2 regions of the Sanguibacter sp. Z41_6 genome follow, and region 1 is predicted to be linked to the other one. Evidence: predicted binding sites of a transcription regulator. Region 1 holds the regulator's gene; the other holds the start of a gene.
The links. The regulator LexA, encoded in region 1, represses DNA repair genes until DNA is damaged. The targets are predictions, from matches to a motif close to TCGAACANNTGTTCGA.
Positions count from the first base shown of each region.

Region 1 (7,646 bases):
GGAAGGACACGTGTGAGCGACCAGGCCGCTGAGGTCAGCCTCGAGCAGCAGACCGTCGATGCCCTGTACGCACGCCTGGACGAGCTTCGCGCCGCCGCCCGCGGCCGACTCCGGGACGTCCGGCGCGGAGGCCCGAGCGGGTCACCGCAGAACCGGAGCGAGCGTGACGCCTTCGCCACGCTGTACGAGGACCGCATCGCGCTCCTCGACGCCGTCGAGGACCGGCTGTGCTTCGGTCGTCTCGACTTCGACGCGGGTCCCCCGCGGTACATCGGGCGCATCGGCCTCACCGACGTGGAGCACACGTCGATCCTCACCGACTGGCGCGCCCCCGCCGCCCAGGCCTTCTACCGGGCGACGGCTGCCCACCGGGACGGCGTCGTCCGACGCCGTCACCTCGTCACGCGCAGCAGGCGGGTGACCGGGATCGAGGACGAGATCCTCGATCTCGAGATGTCGAGCGAGGATCAGGCCGGGCTCGCGCTCTCCGGCGAGGGCGCCCTGCTCGCGGCACTCACGGCCGGCCGCACCGGACGGATGGGTGACATCGTCGCGACCATCCAGTCCGAGCAGGACACGATCATCCGCGGAGAGCTGCAGGGCGCGCTGGTCGTGCAGGGCGGCCCCGGGACCGGCAAGACCGCCGTGGCGCTGCATCGCGCCGCCTATCTCCTCTATGCGCACCGCCGGCTCCTCGAGCGCTCCGGCGTCCTGCTCATCGGGCCCAGCCAGTCGTTCCTGCGGTACATCGACCAGGTCCTCCCCTCGCTCGGCGAGACCGGCGTCGTCAGCACGACGATCGCCGACCTCCTGCCCGGCATCAGCGCGCGTGGGGACGAGGACCCCCGGGTCGCCGAGATCAAGGGGCGCCCCGAGCTCGCCGGCGTGATCCGTCGCGCTCTGGCGGCCCGTCAGCGCGTGCCGGAGGCCGACGTGCACGTGCGCGTCGACGGGCACGACATCGTCGTCCGTCGACGCGACGTGCGCGACGCCATCGCCCGCGCGCGTCGGCACCGCAAGCCGCACAACCTCGCACGCGTCTCCTTCGTCCGGGACATGCTCTCCCGGCTGGCCGACCAGTACGTCGAGCAGATGCGCTACCCCCTCGCGGACGACGAGCGCGGCGAGATCATCGAGGAGCTGCGGACCACCCGGGAGATCAGGATCGCGCTCAACCTCGCCTGGATGCCCCTCACCCCCCAACGGCTCGTCGAGGACCTCTACATCAAGCCTCACCGGCTCGCGGAGGCGGCCCCGGGGCTCTCGGCCGCGGAGCGCGCTCTGCTCGCGCGTCCCGCCGGCTCGCCCTGGACGGAGGCCGACGTCCCGCTGCTCGACGAGGCCGCAGAGCTGCTCGGCGAGGACGACCAGGCAGCCCGGGCGCAGGCACGCCGCGACTCGGAGGAACGTGCCCGCGACCTGGACTACGCGCGTCAGGTGCTGGAGAGCTCCGGTGGCGGCGGCATGGTCAACGCCGAGGTGCTCGCGCAGCGGTTCAGCGCTGGTGGTGGATACCTCACGACGGCGGAGCGCGCCGCGAAGGACCGCGCGTGGACCTTCGCTCACCTCGTCGTCGACGAAGCGCAGGAGCTCTCCGCGATGGCGTGGCGGATGCTGCTGCGCCGGTGCCCCACACGGTCCATGACGATCGTGGGAGACGTGGCCCAGACGTCGTCGCCCGCCGGTGCCCGGTCGTGGTCAGCCATGCTCACCCCGCTCCTGCGGGACTCCTGGCGCCTGGCCGAGCTCACCGTCAACTACCGCACACCGCAGACCATCGCGTCCGCCGCTCGTGCGATGGCGCTCGAGGCAGGGCTCCCTGTCTCCCCCCTCACCTCGGCCCGCGAGGTGCCGGACGCGCTCGTCGTGCGGACCGTCCCCGCCGCCGAGGTCGTACCGGTGGCAACCCGCGAGGCCCAGGACGCCGTCGCGCGTCTGCACCGCGCGGGCCAGGGCGGGACGGTCGCCGTCATCGCACCCGCACCGCTCGTCGCGACGACGCGGGACTCCGTCGGCGCAGCCCTGGCGTCGGACGAGGCGTCCGCAGCCATGGTCTCCGTCCTCAGCCCGAGAGAAGCAAAGGGCCTGGAGTTCGACGTGGTCGTCCTCGTCGAACCCGCGCAGGTGCTCGCTGGCCCCGGCGGCGCCTCAGACCTCTACGTCGCCATGACCCGCCCGACGCAGGCTCTGCGCATCGTGCACGCCGAGCAGCTCCCCCCGGGCATGCGCGAACAGGGCACGCCGATGTCCGAGTGACAAGACCCGTTTGGCTGGCGGCGCAGGAGAGAGGAGCATGACTACGTGCTCAAAGCCCTGCTCCTGGAAAACGTCCACCCGCTCTCCGTCAAGATCCTCGCGGACCACGGCATCGATGTCGAGGTCCGGTCCGGGGCGCTTGACGAGGACGAGCTGATCGAAGCGCTCGCGGGCGTCCACATCCTCGGCATCCGCTCCAAGACGCAGGTGACCGAGCGGGTCATCGCCGCGTCGAGCGAGCTGTTGACGATCGGTGCATTCTGCATCGGGACCAACCAGATCGACCTGCGCGCCGCTGCGAGCCACGGGGTCGCCGTGTTCAACGCACCCTTCTCGAACACGCGGTCCGTCGTCGAGATCGCACTGGCCGAGATCATCTCCCTCACGCGTCGCCTCACGGAGCGGGACAAGGCCCTGCACGACGGCGTCTGGGACAAGTCCGCCGAGGGCTCCCACGAGGTGCGAGGTCGCACGCTGGGCATCGTCGGGTACGGGAACATCGGCACCCAGCTCTCCGTGCTCGCTGAGAACCTCGGCATGTCCGTGGTGTTCTTCGACACCTCTGAGAAGCTCGCGCTCGGCAACGCGCGCCGGCTGGACACCCTCGAGGAGCTCCTCGCCGTCGCGGACATCGTCACGCTCCACGTCGACGGCCGCAGCGGCAACGCCGGCCTCTTCGGTGCCGCGCAGCTCCAGCAGATGAAGCGAGGGGCGGTCTTCCTCAACCTCTCCCGCGGCTTCGTCGTCGACACCGCCGCGCTCCGCGAGGCCATCGTCTCGGGGCACCTCGCGGGTGCCGCGATCGACGTGTTCCCGCACGAGCCGAAGAAGCGGGGTGACGCATTCGAGTCCGAGCTCCGCGGGCTGCCGAACGTCATCCTCACGCCGCACATCGGCGGTTCGACCCTTGAGGCGCAGGAAGCCATCGGGGTGTTCGTCGCGAACAAGATCCGTGACTACGTCCGCACCGGCACGACGACGCTCAGCGTGAACATGCCCAACCTCGCGCTGGAGAACTCCACGGGGGTCGCCCGCGTTGCCCACCTGCACCGCAACACCCCTGGCGTGCTGGCCGCGGTGAACAAGACGTTGGCCGAGCACGGCACGAACATCGAAGGCCAGCTGCTGGCTACCCGCGGGGAGATCGGCTACGTCGTCACGGACGTCGGGTCGACGCTCGAGGCAGCGGTGATCGAGGCGCTGCGGGGCATGGACCAGACGATCAAGCTCCGCGTCCTCACCGAGGCGCGCGCCTGAACGGCCCCGGACACGACGAAGGGCCCGAACCGTTGACCACGGTACGGGCCCTTCGTCGTCGCGGGCGCGCAGTAACAGGAGGCACCGCCACGGCCTGTGACGGTGAGCGGGACTCAGCCCGACTTGCGTCGGAACGTGCGCTGCACGGGTCCGGTGGTCTCAGAGGAGTGCACCGACCCGGTGTTCGACGAGCCCTCGCTCGTTCTGTGGCGCGCTGCGTTCTTGCGCTCCAGCGCCTCCTTGAACTTCGCCTTCGTGTCCGCGCTGACCGCCGCGGTGTCCTTGTCCTCGCTGTCGTGCGTCATGAGGCCTCCTCTTCGTCGTCGTGCCGGTCGCTGCCTGGGCCGTCGTTGTCCGCCGCTGCGGCCTGCTCGTGCTCAGCACGGAGCAGGTTGATCGCTGCCTCGAAGTCCTCGAGGGAATCAAACCCCTGGTACACGCTCGCGAAGCGCAGATACGCGACCTCGTCGAGCTCGCGCAGCGGGCCGAGGATCGTCAGGCCGATCTCGTAGGCGTCGAGCTCGGCGCTTCCCGTCGCGCGGACCGACTCCTCGACGCGTTGTGCGAGCAGCGCGAGGTCATCCTCGCTCACCGGCCTCCCCTGGCACGCCTTCCGTACACCGTTGACAACCTTCTCGCGGCTGAACGGCTCGGTGACTCCGGATCGCTTGACGACGGAGAGGCTCGCGGTCTCCAGGGTGGTGAAACGTCGGCTGCACTCAGGGCACTGGCGACGTCGCCGGATCGAGGCGCCGTCGTCGGAGGTGCGGGAGTCGACCACACGAGAGTCCGGGTGACGGCAGAACGGGCAGTGCACGGGCGCCTCCTGAGCATCGACTGCGAGCGTCGATCGACCCGCTGTCCGGTGCCACCCTACGCGGGACCCGGCCGCCCGCGCACGTGCTTACCCTCAGCGCACGGGCAGGAGGATCTGCTCGCCCACCTGCAAGGCAGCGCTGCTGCGCCCGTTGAGGGTGATGATGTCGGCGACGACATCACGCACGTCCTCCCCCGGCAGCGCGACCGAGGAGGCGAGTGCCCACACCGTCTCGCCCTGGGCGATCGTGTACGGCACCACCTCGACGGGATCCCCCGGTCCGCCTGCGAGCGCGCGCCCGCCGAGGAGCACGCCCCCGAGCACGAGCATCACCGCGAGCATCCACAGGACGACACGTCCGCGGCGCGTGAGGACGAGGTCGGGTTCCCGGATCGTGCGGGCGCTCGTCGGACGGGCCGCCAGGGCCCCGGTTGCGCTCGTGCTGTGCGCCATGATCGCTCCTTCCAGTTCGCGGGTCGGCGTCAGCCGGACCCCGCGATCGAACACATGTTCGTAGAACAAGTGTACGAACGACGCCCCAGATGGCAAGGGGTCGGGCCCAACACGCTCGAACATGTGTTTGAAACGTGGGCGGCACAGCCCTAGGCTGAGGCAGAACCGTCGAGACGCACTCGACCACGACCCACTGACACCGGGCGCGGACAGGTGGCCACCAGGCGCGCGACGGGCGCGGACGACGACCGGAGGACCCTCGTGGTGACGAACATCAGCAAGGCCGCGGCGCAGAGCGTCGCTCCCGGCCAGGGAGCTGCGTCGAGCGAGCCGGCCGACGGGCTCAGTGCGCGCCAGCGGCGGGTGCTCGAGACGATCCGGTCGTCGCTCGACGCCCGCGGCTATGCCCCGAGCATGCGGGAGATCGGTGACGCCGTCGGCCTCAACAGTCCCTCGAGCGTCAAGCACCAGCTCACGGCACTTGAACGCAAGGGATACCTGCGACGCGACCCCAACCGCCCACGGGCGATGGAGCTCGTCCTTCCCGCAGGCGACGACCCGGCCGCCCGGCAGCAGGAGAGCTGGGAGGAGGGCGGGAGCGAGGGCGAGCTCGATGCCCGTCCCGCTGCCACGTACGTCCCCCTCGTCGGCCGGATCGCCGCCGGTGGCCCGGTGCTCGCCGAGCAGGTCGTCGAGGACGTGTTCGCACTCCCCCGACAGCTCGTCGGCGACGGTGACCTCTTCCTCCTGCGGGTCAGCGGGGAGTCGATGATCGACGCGGCCATCTGTGACGGGGACTGGGTGGTCGTGCGACGTCAGCCGGTCGCGGAGAACGGACAGATCGTCGCTGCGATGATCGACGGCGAGGCGACGGTCAAGACGTTCAAGCGCAGCGACGGCCATGTGTGGCTCATGCCGCACAACCCGGCGTTCAGTCCGATCCCCGGAGACGAGTCGACGATCCTCGGCCGCGTCGTGTCGGTCCTTCGCAGCCTCTGACCGCCGAAGCCCCCGGCGCGCATCGCGCGCAGCCAGTACGCACACCGCCCCGCGACCCCTTCCGGGGCCGCGGGGCGGTGTGCGTACGCGCGCGCGTGGTGGGTCAGAACCCGAACCGTCGAGCGACCTGCGTGAGCGCGGCGGCCGAGCGCTGCAGGCCCCGGATCTCGGTCGGGGACAGCGGCACGGCGAGTCGTTCCGTGCAGCCTGCGCGTCCCACGACGGACGGCACGGACAGGCAGATGTCGCTGATGCCGTAGTAGTCGTCCAGCAGGGTCGAGACGGGCAGGATCCGATGCTCGTCCTGGAGGATCGCCTCGATGATCCGCGAGCCCGCGAGGGCCACCGCATAGTTCGTCGCGCCCTTGCCCTCGATGATCCGGTAGGCCGAGTGCACCACCTCGTGGGCGATGGACTCGCGCACCTCCTGGGTGAGCGGCCCGCCCCCGCCGACACCGTTCCAGTCGAGGAGCGGAACCCCGCCGATGGATGCAGAGCTCCACAGCGGGATCTCGCTGTCGCCGTGCTCCCCGGCCATGTACGCGTGGACGTTCTGCACGGCCACCCCGCAGTGCGCGGCCACGAGGTAGCGCAACCGGGAGGAGTCGAGCACCGTGCCCGAGCCGAAGAGCTGGGTCGGGGGGAGCCCGGAGATCTTCAGGGCCGCGTACGTGACGATGTCCACCGGGTTGGTGACCATGACGTAGATGGCGTCCGGAGCGACCGCCTGCAGCTGCGGGAGGATCTTCGACACGAGGCCGATCGTGGCCTCGGCGAGGTCGATCCGGGTCTGGCCCGGCTTCTGCTTGGCGCCGGCCGTCACCATGATGACGTCCGCGCCCTCGCAGACCGAGATGTCGTCAGAGCCGAGCACCTCGGCCATCGGCATGAACTGGATGCCGTGCGCGAGGTCGAGCGCTTCGGCCTCGACCTTCGCCTTGTTGATGTCATAGAGCGCGACGGTTCGCGCGGAGCCCCGCATGAGAGCGGCGTAGGCCATCGTCGAACCGACCGCGCCAGCCCCCACGACCGCCACCTTCGTCGTCTTGCGACGGGCCGAGGCGGGTATCGGGCCGGTCTCGCCGATCTCGGGCGATTCTTCGTCGGTCATTCTTCCTCCACGCGATCCTGGTCACTGGGGCGGGCCGGAGAGACCCTTCACGTCAGGGTAGGCCAGCGAGTCGGCTCAGCGCCGCTTCGGCGACCGCCCGGTCGGTGGTCCGCCAGAAGTCAGGAAGGGTCCGGACGAGGAACGGCCCGTACCGGGCGGTCGCGAGGCGCGGGTCGAGGACCGCGACGACCCCCCGGTCCGACGTCGTCCGCACGAGCCGGCCAGCCCCTTGTGCGAGCAGCAACGCCGCATGGGAGGCCGAGACCTGCATGAAGCCGTTGCCGCCGTGCGACTCGACGTAGCGTGCACGGGCGGCCTTGACGGGGTCGTCCGGACGGGGGAACGGGATCCTGTCGATGAGGACGAGCTGGCAGGCGGAACCGGGCACGTCGACGCCCTGCCACAAGGAGAGCGTGCCGAACAAGCAGGTGGCGTCGTCCTCGGCGAACTGCCGGACGAGCGTCGGGAGCTGGTCGTCCCCCTGGCACAGGATCGGCACGTCGAGACGCTCGCGGAGCAGCTCGGCAGCGCGCTCCGCGGCACGCCGCGACGAGAAGAGACCGAGCGTGCGCCCCCCTGCCGCGGTGATGAGGGCAGCCATCTCGTCGATCTGAGCATCGGTCGTGGCCTGCTGGCCCGGCACCGGGAGCTTGCTCGCGATGTAGAGGATGCCCTGCCGCGGGTAGTCGAACGGGCTCCCGACGTCCGTTCCCCGCCAGCGTGGCGCGGGCGCAGCGCTGGCCTCACCCGGCA
Region 1 covers NZ_JCAQIF010000003.1:69,470-77,115, forward strand. Annotated here, with positions in the region: gene AC54T1_RS07920 (HelD family protein) at 13-2,256, shown strand; gene serA (phosphoglycerate dehydrogenase) at 2,302-3,513, shown strand; gene AC54T1_RS07930 (DUF5302 domain-containing protein) at 3,627-3,818, opposite strand; gene nrdR (transcriptional regulator NrdR) at 3,815-4,330, opposite strand; gene AC54T1_RS07940 (LysM peptidoglycan-binding domain-containing protein) at 4,424-4,783, opposite strand; gene lexA (transcriptional repressor LexA) at 5,057-5,782, shown strand; gene AC54T1_RS07950 (L-lactate dehydrogenase) at 5,886-6,893, opposite strand; gene AC54T1_RS07955 (ATP-dependent DNA helicase) at 6,946-7,646, opposite strand, start outside.

Region 2 (7,646 bases), on a different contig from region 1:
GCGTCGACGGCGGTGATGCCCAGGGCGTAGCAGACGGCGGAGTTGGCGGCCGAGCCACGGCCCTGGGCGAGGATCTTGTTGACGCGGCAGAACTCGACGAGGTCGTAGACGATGAGGAAGTAGCCGGGGAAGTTCAGCTCCTCGATGACCCGCAGCTCGTGGTCGATCTGTGCGTACGCGCCCGGGACCCGTTCCGCGTCCCGGGTGCCGTAACGATCCGCAGCTCCACGACGGACGAGCTCCCGCAACCAGGTTGCCTCCGTGTGTCCCTCCGGGACGGGGTAGGGCGGGAGGTTCGGCGCGACGAGCTTGAGGTCGAACGCGCACTCCGCACCGAGGGCGGCCGCGGTGGCGACGGCCTGCGGGTGCTGGCGGTGCCGCACGAGCATCTCCTGCGGTGAGCGCAGGTGGGCGGTCGGGGCACCGGGCAACCATCCGTCCATGTCGGCGAGGGACGACCGGGCGCGGACCGCCGCGAGCGTCGCGGCGAGCTCGGCGCTGCGCGGGTGGGCGTAGTGGGCTGCCGTCGTGGCGACGACGTGCAGGTCGCCGGCGGTGTGGGCGAGCTCGACGAGATGGGTGTTGCGCTCGCCGTCGTAAGGGTCGCCGGTGTCGGTGATCTCGACGGCGACGTTGTCGCGACCGAAGAGCGCGACGAGCTGGTCGAGCTCTCTGCGTGCGGCTGCGGGGTCCCACCGAGGACCGGGCCCCAGCGCGTGCCGGACGGCTCCCTTGCGGCAGCCGGTGAGGACGAGCCACTCCCCCGCTGCCTGCTCGCCGAGCTGCTCGAGGGAGTACTGCGCGGCTCCCTTGCGGCCGGTCGCGAGGTGGGCGGTGGCGATCGCGCTCGAGAGGTTGCGGTACCCCTGGGGTCCTCGGGCGAGCACGAGGAGGTGGTGGGCACGGGGGTCGGGCACACCGGTGGGCGCGTCGAGCGCGCCGTCGGTCCGGGGCAGGTGGAGCTCCGCCCCGAAGATGGTCGGCAGTCCCAGCTCCCGGGCGACCTCGGCGAACCGCACGACGCCGTAGAGGCCGTCGTGGTCGGTGATGGCCAGGGCGGACAGGCCGAGCCGGACGGCCTCGGCAGCCATCTCCTCGGGGTGGCTCGCGCCGTCGAGGAAGCTGAATGCGGAGTGCGCGTGCAGCTCGGCATACGCGGGGTGGGGGCCCGAGGTGCGCTCAGTCATAGAGCGCCTCGCAGGTCCAGCGCCCACCGGTGCAGGCAAGCAGGAGGGCGGTGCCGTCGTCGAGCACGGCCTGGAGGTAGACGCGGCGTCGGGGGTCGCCGGTCCACCATCGTTCGGCGAGGGGCCAGGGGCCGGCCCACGCGTCGATCCGGCGGGGACCGTCGGCGGTGACGACGGCGACGGGGTCTGCGCTCATGGAGAGCCGGACGTTGACGCCGACGAGGTGCCCGGCGGCGTCGACGACGTGCACAGGGGTGGGCTCGGGGAGGACGGTCGCGGGTGCGGGCTCGGGGAGCCGACCCGGCCACGGCGGTTCGGCCGGACGCACGGCGGGGTCGGCGTCCCCCCAGGGCACGAGGTGGACACGGTCGGTGAGACCTCGTCCGCCCTGGAGGGTCGCGGAGAGGACGCGGTCGCCGCCGAGGATCCCCTGGACGCGTTCGGTGACGCGGCGGGCCCGCAGGTCGTGCCCGCTGGCGGCGCCCCACAGCCGGCCCTGCTGGGACCCGGCCGGTGCCACCTCCTCGGCGACGATGCCCAGCCGCACGAGGGGTGAGGGCTCGGGGTCGTCCCCGGCGCGGCTTCCGGCTCCGTTGAGCCAGCCCTCGAGCTGCCAACGGACGCGGTCGGTGATGCGCCCTGCGGAGAGCCCACCGAGCGCGCCGTCGTCGGTGCGCCAGGTGCGGACGAGGTCCACCCCGGACTCGGTGCGTGCCGTGATGCGGATGCGCCCGCAGGTGACGGAGCGCTCGAGGATGAGTGCGTAGATCTCTTCCGCGAGCGAGCGTGCGGCGAACGCAGCGATGTCGACGCGCTCGGCCGGCGGGTCGAGCACGCTGACGACCTCGATGTCGGGTTCGGTCCGGCGCCTGGCAGGTGGACGCAGGTCCGCTCCCCGGGCGAGGCGGTGCGCCCAGCGTCCGACGTGACCGAACCGGGTGTGGACGTCTGCCTCGGCGAGCGCAGCGAGGTCACCGAGGGTCCGTAGCCCCAGCCGGGTCCAGAGGTCCACGAGGTCGTGGACCTCCCGGACGGCGGCGGGGGTGGTCGCGGCGTGCAGGAGCGACCCGAGCGGGTGGTCGGCCAGGTAGTCGACGGACGCACCCGGGGGCAGGATCCGGGATGTGCGCGCGGCGAGGACCGCCGCGAGGATGCCGTCGGCCACACCGACCTGGCTCTCGTAGCCGGCGGCCCGCCCGACGGTCTCGACGAGGCGTCCGGCGAGCGCCTCCTCGGAGCCGTGGTACCGGCTGGCCCCGGTCGCAGGGAGCAGCACGAGTCCCGGCCGGGCGATCTCGAGCCCGGCGACGAGGGTCTCGACAGCGAGGGCGACGGGCTCGAACTCGCGGGCGTCGCGTCCGTCGTCGGCCGGGAGCAGCTCCAGGGCGGGGCAGCACTCCTGGGCGGTGCGCAGCCGCATCCCGCGGCGCACCCCCTGGGCTCGGGCGGTGGCGGAGACGGCGGTGGTCCGACGCCCGTCGTGCACCGCGGTGGGGCGGTCGGCGGGGACCCCACCGGTCCGCATCGCGGCCAGCACGGGCCAGTCGGGGACCCACACGACCGCTGTGCGATACGCGGTGTCCGGGGTGTGCGGCGCGCCCGGGGTGGTCGTCACCTCCTGCGTGCTCATCCGACCCTCGCCAGGCCGGGCGCGCGACCCACCGCAGGAGCGGGAGCGTGCTGGGGTGGTACGACGACCGCGTCGCCGACCGGGAAGCAGACGTCGAGCCGTCGTGCGGCGCCCGTGCCCCGCCCCGACCGGCTGACGGTCAGCTGTCGGCTGCGGAGCCGGCCTGATCCCAGGCCGAGGCCGGACCACTGGCTGTGCTCTGTGGTCAGCACCATGTGCGCGCCCTGCCAGGGTGTCGTCGCGAGGATGACACCCGCACGCTCCCGGGCACGGGACGTCAGCCGACGTCGGTCGGTGTCGAGCAGGACGGCGTCTGGTCCCACGACCACGACGTCCATACCGTCGAGGAGCGCGGCGACGACGACGGCCGACTCCACCCCGGGCCGAGGCACGAGGACGAGGCGCTCGAGGACCACGCCCATCTGAGCCGCGGCCACGAGCCCGACGGCGGGTGCGCCCACGACGGCGGCCCACCCGCCGTCATGGGTGACCTCGGCGAGCATCGCGAGCAGCAAGGAGGTGGACCCGGTGACCACGGCGGCGCTCCCCCGCCGCAGTCCTTCGGGAACGAGCGGACGGAGCTGGGCGGGGACGGGCAGCGCCGGACGTTCCGTGCTGGTCAGCCCGACCTCCGGCCCTGCCGCTGCCCCGGTGGACGGGGATGCCGGGGCAGTCACCGGGGTGGAGATGGGCTGCCCACCCACCGCCGGTACCGTCGTCACGATGCTCAGCGTCCGCGCACCGGTGTGCTCCTCCGCGCGACGCAGGGCCTCCCGCGCCCGGGCGGCACGGTCTGCACGGTCGACGGAGACGGTCTGGGCGGACATCATCCCTCTCCTCACGGTCGGCTCGGACGTTCGAACACCTGTTCGAACAAGCGTACGACACCCTGCTGACAGGGAACGTCCGCCCGACGGACATCACCCCATGCGTGCACGCATGGGGCATGGCACCGCATGATGGGGGCATGGATCTCACCAGGCCAGTGCCCCCGGACCCGTACTCCCTCCTGCCGAAGGTCCCGACCTTCGACCTCACGAGCGACGACATCGTCGACGGCGAGCCCCTCGCCGAGCAGTTCGTCGCCGCGGGCGGCAACACGTCCCCGCACCTCGCGTGGTCCGGTTTCCCGGACTCCACCCAGTCGTTCCTCGTCAACATGTTCGACCCCGACGCCCCGACGCCCGCCGGGTGGTGGCACTGGACGGTCGTCGACGTCCCGGTCGACGTCACCGAGCTCCAGCAGGGGGAAGGCGCTAGCGACCTCATGCTCCCGGGCGCCGCGTTCCACGTCCGGCACGACGCCGGAGAGTTCTCCTACCTCGGTTCCGCGCCGCCGAGCGGCGACCGACCGCACCGGTACGTGTTCGCGGTCCACGCCCTCGACGTCGACACCCTCGACGCGGACCCGGAGGACACACCGACGATGGTCGCCTTCAAGGCGGTCTTCCACACGATCGCGCGAGCCACGCTCACCGCGACGTACCAGCAGGGCTGAGGTCGCGTGACCGACGCCTCCACGCTGCACGACGGCGGGGTGCCGCGGATCGGCACCCCGCACTGGGTCCGCGCCGTCGAGCACCCCGAGCTGCTCGGGCCCGCGGTCCACGCCGCGCTCCTGGCGTGGGCCGCAGAGCACACGGGCGTGGCCGAGCAGGTCGTCGTCGCACCCATCGACCCCGAGGTGTCCGACACGGCGGCGATGTCCGCGGCCTACGACATCAGCATGGAGATGTCCGTCAACTGCGTCCTCGTGGCAGGCAAGCGCGACGGCGTCGAGCGCACCGCCGCTGTGGCGGTCCGCGCCTCGACGCGCGCGGACATCAACGGCGCGGTCAAGCGGCTGCTCGACGTGCGCAAGGCCTCGTTCCTGCCGGTGGATCGTGCCGTGGCGGAGTCGGGCATGGAGTACGGCGGGATCACCCCCATCGGCCTCCCCTCCGCGTGGCCCGTGCTGCTGGACGCCGGCGCGTGCGCCGGGTGGATCGTCATCGGGTCCGGGGTGCGACGATCGAAGATCGCGCTGCCCGGGGACCTGCTCGCAACCCTCCCGGGAGTGCGGGTCATCGACGACCTGGCGGTGCCTGTCAAGCCTTGAGTCTCGGCTCCATCACGATCTCGTCGTCACGCTTGCCGCCCCGTGTCGACCGCCGCAGAATCGAGGTATGCCGTCACCGTTGCCGCGCACGGGGGGCCGTGTGCCCTCGGACTTCGAGTCACAGCTCCACCTCTTGGTTCTTGAGGAGAGCTGGTTGCACTGCGTCCCCGGTGTCGTCACCGACCACGGCCCGGGCGATCATGTCCGGGTGCACGGGCCGTGGGACGTCGAGCAGTGCTCCATCCTCCTCACCCGGTGGCTCGACGCGAACCTCGTGCTCCTGCTCGAGAGCACGATCACGTGGACCGAGTGCGGCCACAAGCTCAAGCCGGTGAGCGAGTCGCGGCTCCTGCCGTACGTCGAGGCCCACGAGCTGCTCCAGCACCCGGGCCTCTGGGAATCCACCGGCGAGGCGTGGCGCACCGTCGAGGTCATCCCCAACACCAACCACGCACGGTGCACCGACGACGCCTCGTGGTGGGCAGCCGCCCGGGGCATGGACGACCATCCGCTCGACGGCGGCAACCCGGACTCCCCGCGGACCATGACGCGGGCGGAGGAGCAGCAGGTGCGGGCGGTGCCAGTGTCGGGGGCACCGGCACACGGCAAGGTTCGTTGACGGTCGCGTCACATGTCGTCGTCGGCGATCCGTTGGTCAAGGCCACGCTCCTGCCAGCGTTCGTCCAGCAGCCCAGAGCCGCTGACTGGAACGCCCCGCGCCTGATTCCCCTGGTCGGTCACGACGCGCGGCGTCGTCCGACGGCGTAGCCCGCGGCCGCGCTGAGCAGGAGCCCACCGGTCACGCAGACACCGAGCGCCAGACGGTGCTGCCTGCTGAGGACCACGGTGTCCCCGGGGAACGTCTCCCCGGTCAGCGGCGCGTAGGCGAACCATCCAGAATCCGAGGCACCGATCGAGGCGAACCACACCATGCCGGTCCCGGCGAGGGCGACACCGGGCAGGACGAGGATGACGACAGGACGTGACGCGGGCATGCGCATGGCCAGATCCTTGCACGCCGAAGGGCCGGTACCGTGACGACGGGACACGTCAGACATACGCTGGCGCAGTGATCGTCAGCCAGCACCTACGCGTGACTCCTCGGGCCGCATGAGGGGCACCATCGTCACCCTCGGCGGGGGCGGCTTCTCGATGTCCGACGACGGCTCGTCCGCGATCGACAACCACATCCTCGACATGACCGGCACGGCTCGTCCGCGAGTCTGCTTCGTCCCGACGGCGAGCGGTGACGCCGACGGCTACAGCCAACGGTTCGAGGCCGCCTTCGCCGACCGCGCCGACACCTCTGTCTTGTCCCTCTTCTGCCACGAGCCGTGGGGGTACTCCGACCCGAGCATGCTGCTGGACCAGGACGTCGTGTACGTGGGCGAGGGCTCGACCGCCAACCTGCTTGCGCTGTGGCGGTTGCACGGTCTGCCAGACGTGCTGGAAGAGGCCGCTGCCAACGGCACGATCCTCGCGGGAATCAGTGCAGGGATGAACTGTTGGTTCGAGGGGTCGTCGACGGACTCGTACGGACCCCTCGCCCCGTTGGCGGACGGGCTCGGTCTCCTCGTAGGGAGCGCCTGCCCCCACTACCTCGGAGAGCCAGGCCGTCGCGAGGCGTACCAGGGATGGGTCTCGGCCGGATTGCTGGGCAACGGGTACGGGGTCGATGACCACGCTGCGGTGATCTGGCGAGATGGCGAGCTCGTCGAGGCAGTCGCTGAGCGGCCGGGGCGGTCGGTGTTCCGGGTCGAGCGAACAGTCGACGGCGTGGCCGAGCACGAGCTACCGGTCAGGCTGCTCGGCGGGTGACCGGCGCGACCGGCGCTGACCAGGATGATCGAGCACGCCGTCTCTGGTGAGCTTCCCGCAGCCCGGGATCATCCCAACCAGCTTCCCAGTCGACGTGGTTGTTGAACCTCTCAGCCCACCGCTCCGACCTCTCTGTGAGCACGTCGGACAGCGGGAGCTCCTCACGCTCGGCCAGCCCTGACGTATTCCACACCGGCCACGTCACCGAGTACTCGTTCGCGAGCTTCACATAGATCACCATGCGCGTGCTCCTCCCTCGTATGCGGTGCGCTGTCGGCCGTCGCCCCGCCCGTCGGGCACCGGCGCGCGCGCGTACCGGTGGATCCGGACATACCCTCTGAAAAGGACCACTGAACGGCTCTGGCAGCCGAGGAGTGGACGCAGGGACAAAGGGGAAAGACATGGCCACGGAGTCGCAGCAGCGCAGCGGGACGACACAGAACAACCTCAAGATCTGGTGGATCCTGGCGGTCCTCGCCACGGCCCAGCTCATGGTGGTGCTCGACGCGACCATCGTCAACATCGCCCTGCCGACGGCCCAGAAGGACCTCGGGATACCCACCGACGAGCGTCAGTGGGTCATCACCGCGTACTCCCTGGCCTTCGGCGGGCTGCTCATCATCGGCGGGCGCATCGGAGACCGGGTCGGGCGCCGCACGACCTTCCTCATCGGTGTCGTCGGCTTCGCGGCTGCATCGGCGCTCGGCGGCGCCGCCCCCACCTACGAGGTCCTCATCGCGGCCCGCGCCCTCGAGGGCGCGTTCGGCGCACTCATGGCGCCCGCGGCCCTGTCCCTGCTGACCGTCACGTTCGAGGGCAACCCGGGCCGTCCCAAGGCGTTCGGCATCTGGGGCGCGACGAGCGGTGCGGGTGGTGCGCTCGGTCTGCTGCTCGGCGGGTTCCTCACCGAGTA
Region 2 covers NZ_JCAQIF010000006.1:107,764-115,409, forward strand. Annotated here, with positions in the region: gene AC54T1_RS13115 (error-prone DNA polymerase) at 1-1,187, opposite strand, end outside; gene AC54T1_RS13120 (DNA polymerase Y family protein) at 1,180-2,817, opposite strand; gene imuA' (DnaE2-dependent mutagenesis accessory factor ImuA') at 2,814-3,644, opposite strand; gene AC54T1_RS13130 (YbhB/YbcL family Raf kinase inhibitor-like protein) at 3,785-4,315, shown strand; gene AC54T1_RS13135 (YbaK/EbsC family protein) at 4,322-4,915, shown strand; gene AC54T1_RS13140 (hypothetical protein) at 4,983-5,534, shown strand; gene AC54T1_RS13145 (hypothetical protein) at 5,653-5,916, opposite strand; gene AC54T1_RS13150 (Type 1 glutamine amidotransferase-like domain-containing protein) at 6,026-6,733, shown strand; gene AC54T1_RS13155 (immunity protein CdiI family protein) at 6,714-6,974, opposite strand; gene AC54T1_RS13160 (MFS transporter) at 7,135-7,646, shown strand, end outside.
Region 2: imuA' (DnaE2-dependent mutagenesis accessory factor ImuA') is a predicted target of LexA. The motif match lies at 3,675-3,690, and genes of this name have one in related genera.